3 regions of the Streptomyces sp. NPDC090499 genome follow, and region 3 is predicted to be linked to each of the others. Evidence: riboswitches for the same ligand, from Rfam matches in the RefSeq annotation. Region 3 holds a riboswitch; each other region holds the start of a gene.
The links. Region 3 has a riboswitch for thiamine pyrophosphate ahead of thiO (glycine oxidase ThiO). Riboswitches for the same ligand answer to the same signal wherever they lie in the genome.
Positions count from the first base shown of each region.

Region 1: another riboswitch for thiamine pyrophosphate. It lies ahead of ACIQVL_RS32800 (thiamine ABC transporter substrate binding subunit); the one in region 3 lies ahead of thiO (glycine oxidase ThiO).
Region 2: another riboswitch for thiamine pyrophosphate. It lies ahead of thiC (phosphomethylpyrimidine synthase ThiC); the one in region 3 lies ahead of thiO (glycine oxidase ThiO).

Region 1 covers NZ_JBIVXP010000010.1:251,418-253,675, reverse strand. Annotated here, with positions in the region: gene ACIQVL_RS32800 (thiamine ABC transporter substrate binding subunit) at 25-1,131, opposite strand; TPP riboswitch at 1,204-1,311, opposite strand; gene rlmN (23S rRNA (adenine(2503)-C(2))-methyltransferase RlmN) at 1,336-2,258, opposite strand, start outside.
Region 2 covers NZ_JBIVXP010000004.1:161,565-163,822, reverse strand. Annotated here, with positions in the region: gene ACIQVL_RS16425 (YibE/F family protein) at 1-818, opposite strand, end outside; TPP riboswitch at 890-1,067, shown strand; gene thiC (phosphomethylpyrimidine synthase ThiC) at 1,060-2,258, shown strand, end outside.
Region 3 covers NZ_JBIVXP010000001.1:417,182-419,439, forward strand. Annotated here, with positions in the region: gene ACIQVL_RS01905 (NAD(P)/FAD-dependent oxidoreductase) at 1-609, opposite strand, end outside; TPP riboswitch at 751-862, shown strand; gene thiO (glycine oxidase ThiO) at 860-2,029, shown strand; gene thiS (sulfur carrier protein ThiS) at 2,026-2,244, shown strand; gene ACIQVL_RS01920 (thiazole synthase) at 2,250-2,258, shown strand, end outside.

The sequences.
Region 1 (2,258 bases), on a different contig from region 3:
CACTCCCACGCCCGCTCCCGGCCGCTACTTCAGTACGAGTGACGTCCACGTCTTGACCCACTGGTCACGGTTGGCGGCGATCTTGTCGGGCGCCATGGTCTCGGGGTCCTGGGCGGCGGGCCCGTACTTGGTGAACTCGGCGGGCACGCTCGCGCCCTTCACCACCGGGTACACGAACATGTTCAGCGGCATGTCCTCCTGGAACTCCTTGGAGACCAGGAAGTCGATGAGCGCCTTGCCGCCCTTGGTGTTCCCCGCGTTGCTCAGCAGCCCCGCGAACTCGATCTGCCGGAAGCAGGTGCCGGTCGCGACCCCGGTGGGCGCGGTGCTCGGCTTCGGGTCGGCGTAGATGACCTCGGCGGGCGGCGAGGAGGCGTACGACACGACGAGCGGCCGGTCGCCCCCGGCCTTCCTGCCGCCTGCCGAGCCGGAGAACTCCTCGTTGTACGCCTGCTCCCAGCCGTCGACGACCTTGACGCCGTTGGCCTTGAGCTGCTTCCAGTAGCCCTGCCACCCTCCCCCGCTCTCGGCTTCGCTCGAGCGGGAGGTGCCACCATCCCCGTACTGAGCCGCACTCCCGAGCAGGAATCCCAGCCCCGGCGACGACGTGGACGCGTTCTCGGTGACGAGGAGGTTCTTGTACTGCGGCTTGACGAGGTCGGCGTAGGACGTCGGCGGGGTCAGCTTGTGCTTGCTGAAGTACGCCTTGTCGTAGTTGACGCAGATGTCGCCGTAGTCGATGGGCGTGACCCGGTGCTTGGCCGCGTCGAGCTGGTAGTCCGTGCCGACCGTGCCGAGCCCCTTCGCCTCGTACGGCTGGAAGAGGCCGTTGTCGAGAGCCCGGGAGAGCAGGGTGTTGTCGACGCCGAAGAAGACGTCGCCCTGCGGGTTGTCCTTGGTCAGGATCGCCTTGTTGACGGCCTGCCCGGCGTCGCCGTCCTTGAGGACCCTGACCTTGTAGCCGGACTGCTTCTCGAAGTCCTGGAGCACGTTCTTGGAGACGGCCCACGAGTCGTGGCTGACCAGGGTGACGGTCTTGGAGTCGGCCTCGGAACCCGACGACGACGAACACGCGGACAGCGTGACGAGGCCGAGCCCTACGGCCGCGGCCAAGAAGGTCCTTGTGTGCACTGGTGTTTTCCTCCTGGGGTTGACCAGGAAGAGACGCGGCCCTGCCCGCGGTGTGCGGGCAGGGCGCAACAGCTTGAGTGATGACCGAACTTCCTACCCAGAATGACCTGGGCGAGGTTCAGAGGGTCTGCGGCCCGGTTGCCGCACTCTCAGCGCTGTGGCGCTCCCCTGTCGGAATATGAAGATGTACCTACGGTCCTCAGATTACCGCTCGGTGGCCGCGAGCTGACCACAGGCTCCGTCGATCTCCTGACCACGGGTGTCCCGGACCGTCACCGGCACGCCGTGCGCCTCGATCGCCTCGACGAACGCCTTCTCGTCCTCCGGCCGCGACGCGGTCCACTTCGAACCCGGCGTCGGGTTCAGCGGGATGAGGTTGACGTGCACGGGCTTGCCCTTGAGCAGCCGCCCGAGCCGGTCGCCTCGCCAGGCCTGGTCGTTGATGTCGCGGATGAGCGCGTACTCGATGCTGAGCCGCCGCCCGCTCTTCTCGACGTACTCGAACCCGGCGTCGAGGACCTCGCGCACCTTCCACCGCGTGTTCACGGGGACGAGGGTGTCGCGCAGTTCGTCGTCGGGGGCGTGCAGCGAGATCGCCAGCCGGCACTTGAAGCCCTCGTCGGCGAACCGGTGGATGGCCGGGACCAGCCCGACGGTCGAGACGGTGATCCCGCGCTGCGAGAGCCCGAGTCCGTCCGGGGCGGGGTCGGTGAGCGCCCGGATCGCCCCGACCACCCGCTTGTAGTTGGCGAGCGGCTCGCCCATCCCCATGAAGACGATGTTGGAGAGCCGCGCGGGCCCGCCGGGCACCTCCCCGTCCCGGAGCGCCCGCATCCCGTCGACGATCTGGTGCACGATCTCCGCGGTGGACAGGTTCCGGTCCAGCCCCGCCTGCCCGGTCGCACAGAACGGGCAGTTCATCCCGCACCCGGCCTGCGAACTGATGCACATGGTCACCCGGTCCGGGTACCGCATCAGCACCGACTCGACGAGCGTGCCGTCGAACAGCCGCCACAGCGTCTTGCGGGTCGTCCCCTCGTCGGTCGACAGATGCCGTACGACGGTCATCAGCTCGGGGAACAGCGCCTCCCGCAGCTTGTCCCGCGACCCGGCCGGGATGTCGGTCC
Region 2 (2,258 bases), on a different contig from region 3:
ACCACGACGGCGAGCGCGAAGATCCCGGCCAGCAGCGCCATCGGGAACTTCCGGTTCACGTCGGTGACCGAGTACTGCAGGTCCTTGGGCGCGGAGGGCTCGTACGCGGCCACGACCTGCTCGCCCTCGTGCAACTGCCGCGACTGGTCGGGCTGCACGATCTCGGTGAAGGTACGGCCCTTGTCCTTGCCGGTGTCGACCCGGACCGTGGCCTTCTTGCAGGTGCCGCCCTCCTCCGTCGAGGAGGTGCCGTCGGAGGTCGAGGCGTCGCCGGTCGAGCCGCCCCCGGAGGCGTTGACCGACTTGCAGCTGACCGAGACGACCTTGGTGACCGTCGCCGCCTGCGTCTGGCGGTCGAAGCCGACACCCGTGCGCTCGTGCGGCGGGGCGCCGCCGGGCCACAGCACCACCAGGCCGACCACGACCGCGGCGGTGAAGGGGATGAGGATCGCCGCGATGACCTTCCGCAGGTGCTTGGAGACCGGTGCGGCGGGACCGTGGCTGTGACTGTGCCCGTGCGAGTGGCCGTGACCGCCATCTGACCCGGAGCCGCCCTGGTCGGGGCCGGACGCGGGCGAATGGCCGTCAGCCTGGCCGTGGGACGAGCGGTGCTGGGCCTCGCCGTGGCCGTGGGCATGGCCGTTGTCGTGATGGTGGGCGTTGCCGAGGGGCTGCCCGCGGTCGTACTGCTCGCCCTGCCCGTGGATGTGTCCGTCACCGGCACCAAGGCCCCCGTGGCCGGGTCCGCCACCCTGCGGGGCGCCGTTGCCGCGCCGCGGGTCGGGGGGCGGATAGGGGTGCTGCTGTGTCGAGGTCACCGCCCGATCATCGCAAGAACGGTAGGGGCCCTCTGTTCACCGCGCCCGAATTGACGCTAGCGTGGAGGCACCTTTGCACACGCGGGAGCTCGGAGCACCGGGCTGAGAGGGCGCTGACCTCCGTATTCGCGATGTTTCACGTGGAACGAGTGATGTTTCACATGGAACGCCGCCCGACGGAAGCCGCTGCGTCGACCGCCGAACCTGTTACCGGGTAATGCCGGCGTAGGGAGTAGGTCTCATGACCAACAAGGACGCACGCACGCCTGCCTTCAGCCAGGACGAACAGCCCATTGCGGGTGAAACGTCCCCGGAGGCCGGGAAGTCCATCGGCTGGCACAAGGGGTATGTCGAGGGCTCCCGCCCCGACCTGCGGGTGCCGGTCCGTCAGGTGCATCTCACCAACGGGCAGTCGGTCACGCTCTACGACACCTCGGGCCCGTACACCGATCCGCTCGTCGAGACCGACGTCCGCAGGGGTCTGCCGCCACTGCGGGAGAACTGGATCGTCGCCCGCGGCGACACCGAGGAGTACGCGGGCCGGCCAGTCCGTCCCGAGGACGACGGGATCAAGCACACCTCGCCGCGAGGGGGTCTGCGCAACCTGGACGCGGTCTTCCCGGGCCGCCCGCGCCAGCCGCGCCGCAGCCGGGGAGGCGAGGCGGTGACGCAACTCGCCTACGCCCGCCGGGGCGAGATCACCCCGGAGATGGAGTATGTGGCCATCCGCGAGAACGTCGCTCCCGAGGTGGTCCGCGAGGAGATCGCGGCGGGCAGGGCCGTACTGCCCGCCAACGTCAACCACCCGGAGATCGAGCCGATGATCATCGGCAAGCGGTTCCTGGTGAAGGTCAACGCCAACATCGGCAACTCCGCGGTGACCTCCTCCATCGAGGAGGAGGTCGAGAAGATGACCTGGGCGACCCGCTGGGGCGCCGACACGGTCATGGACCTCTCCACCGGCCGCAACATCCACACCACCCGCGAGTGGGTGCTGCGCAACTCCCCCGTCCCCATCGGCACGGTGCCGCTCTACCAGGCGCTGGAGAAGGTCGACGGCAGGGCCGAGGAACTGACCTGGGAGATCTACAAGGACACGGTGATCGAACAGGCCGAGCAGGGCGTGGACTACATGACCGTCCACGCGGGCGTGCGCCTGCCGTATGTGCCGCTCACCGCCAACCGCAAGACCGGCATCGTCTCGCGCGGCGGCTCGATCATGGCTGCCTGGTGCCTCGCGCACCACAAGGAGTCGTTCCTGTACGAGAACTTCGAGGAACTCTGCGAGATCCTCGCCGCCTACGACGTCACGTACTCGCTGGGTGACGGGCTGCGCCCGGGTTCCATCGCGGACGCCAACGACGAGGCCCAGTTCGCGGAGTTGCGCACGCTCGGGGAACTCAACCGGATCGCCAGGCGTTTCCATGTTCAGACCATGAT
Region 3 (2,258 bases):
GTCCGCGTACCAGGCGGCCATCGGCGCGGCGACCTCCGCGGGGAGCGCTCCGGCGAGCGGCCGGTCGGCGGCCTCGACCACGGTGACCGCGCAGCCCGCCTCGCGGGCCGCGGTGGCGAACTCGGCGCCGATCCAGCCCGCGCCGACGACCACGATGTCGTGCTGCCGGGCGAGCACGGGCCGCAGCCGCTCGGCGTCGTCCAGGGTGCGCAGCAGATGGACGCCGGGCACGCCCTCGGTGCCGGGCAGCGTGACCGGCTCGGCACCGGTGGCGAGGACCAGGACGTCGTACGGCACCGGTCCCGCCTCGGTGTCGAGCTCGTGGTCGGCGGTGCGCACGCCCAGCGCCTCGCGGCCCAGCGCCAGCTCGATGCCGAGCGCCTCGAAGTCGACCTCGAAGGCGGAGCCCTCCGACTTGCCGAGCAGCACGGCCTTGGAGAGCGGCGGCCGGTCGTACGGCTGGTGCGGTTCGGCGCCGATCAGTGTGATGGTCCCGGCGAACCCCTGCTCGCGCAGGGCGACCGCGGTCTGCACCCCGGCCATCCCCGCGCCCACGACGACCACGCGCCGCGTCTGTGACGTGCTCCGTCGCTGCGTCTGCTCGCTCACGTGATCACCATAGACAAGAACGATAGACAACTGACAAAGAGTCAGTCAGGGGTCGTGGCGAGTGACCTGTTCCACAGCACGGCCCGCAGCGCGGTCCGGGGCCGTCTTACGGGGGCGGAGCCCCGCGGGCTAGGGTGGCGGGGAAGCACACGCGGGAGCCCGGACGCACCGGGCTGAGAGGGAGGCTGGCGGCCTCCGACCGTACGAACCTGATCCGGGTCATGCCGGCGAAGGGAGGGGCTGGACGCCCATGTCCTCACATACGTCCGACGTCCTCGTCATCGGGGGCGGCATCATCGGCCTGGTCACGGCCTGGCGGGCGGCCCGGCGCGGGCTCGCCGTCGCCGTGGCCGACCCCGAACCCGGCGGCGGGGCCGCGCAGGTCGCGGCCGGGATGCTGGCCGCGGTCACCGAGCTGCACTACGGCGAGCAGACCCTGCTGGGGCTCAACCTGGCCTCCGCCCGCCGCTATCCCGCCTTCGCCGCCGAGCTGACCGAGTTCACCGGCCACGATCTCGGCTACCGGCGCTGCGGCACCCTCGCGGTCGCGCTGGACGCCGACGACCGCGCCCACCTGCGCGAGCTGCACGCCCTCCAGCAGCAGTCGGGGCTGGAGTCCGAGTGGCTGTCCGGGCGGGAGTGCCGACGCCTGGAGCCGATGCTCGCGCCGGGCGTGCGCGGCGGGCTGCGGGTGGACGGCGACCACCAGATCGACCCGCGCCGGCTGGCGGCCGCGCTGGTGGCCGCGTGCGAACGGTCCGGGGTGGTGTTCCACCGCGACTGGGCCGAGCGCCTGGAGGTGGTGCGGGAGCGGGCGGCCGGTGTCCGCACCCGCGCGGGCGATGCCCTGACCGCCGGGCAGGTGGTGCTCGCGGGCGGCAGCCTGAGCGGGCGGCTGGCGGGCGTGCCCGACGACGTGCTGCCGCCGGTGCGGCCGGTGAAGGGGCAGGTGCTGCGGCTGACCGTGCCCGCCCGGTACGCGCCGTTCCTCAGCCGGACCGTACGGGCCGTGGTGCGCGGCGGGAACGTGTACCTGGTGCCCCGGGAGAACGGCGAGCTGGTCGTCGGCGCCACCAGCGAGGAGCTGGGCTGGGACACCACGGTCACCGCGGGCGGCGTGTACGAGCTGCTGCGCGACGCGCACGAGCTGGTGCCCGGGATCACCGAGCTGCCTCTGACCGAGACCCGGGCCGGACTGCGTCCCGGCTCCCCCGACAACGCGCCGCTGCTCGGGCCGACCCGCCTCGACGGACTGCTGCTGGCCACCGGGCACTACCGCAACGGGGTACTGCTCACGCCGGTCACCGGAGACGTCATGGCGGAGCTGCTGACCGGCGGCGAGCTGCCGGCGGAGGCCCGTCCCTTCACGCCGAGGCGCTTCGACCCCGTTCCCCGCGTACTTGTGGAGCAGACCGCATGAACCTCTCCGTCACCATCTCCATCTCCGTCAACGGGGAGCGCCGGGAGATCGCCCCGGGCACCGCTCTCGACTCGCTCGTACGGTCCCTCACCGCCGCGCCCTCCGGGGTGGCCGCGGCCGTCAACGAGACCGTCGTACCGCGCGGTCAGTGGTCCACGACCGGGCTCGCCGACGGTGACCGGGTGGAAGTCCTGACCGCCGTGCAGGGAGGCTGAGCGCCATGGCCGAC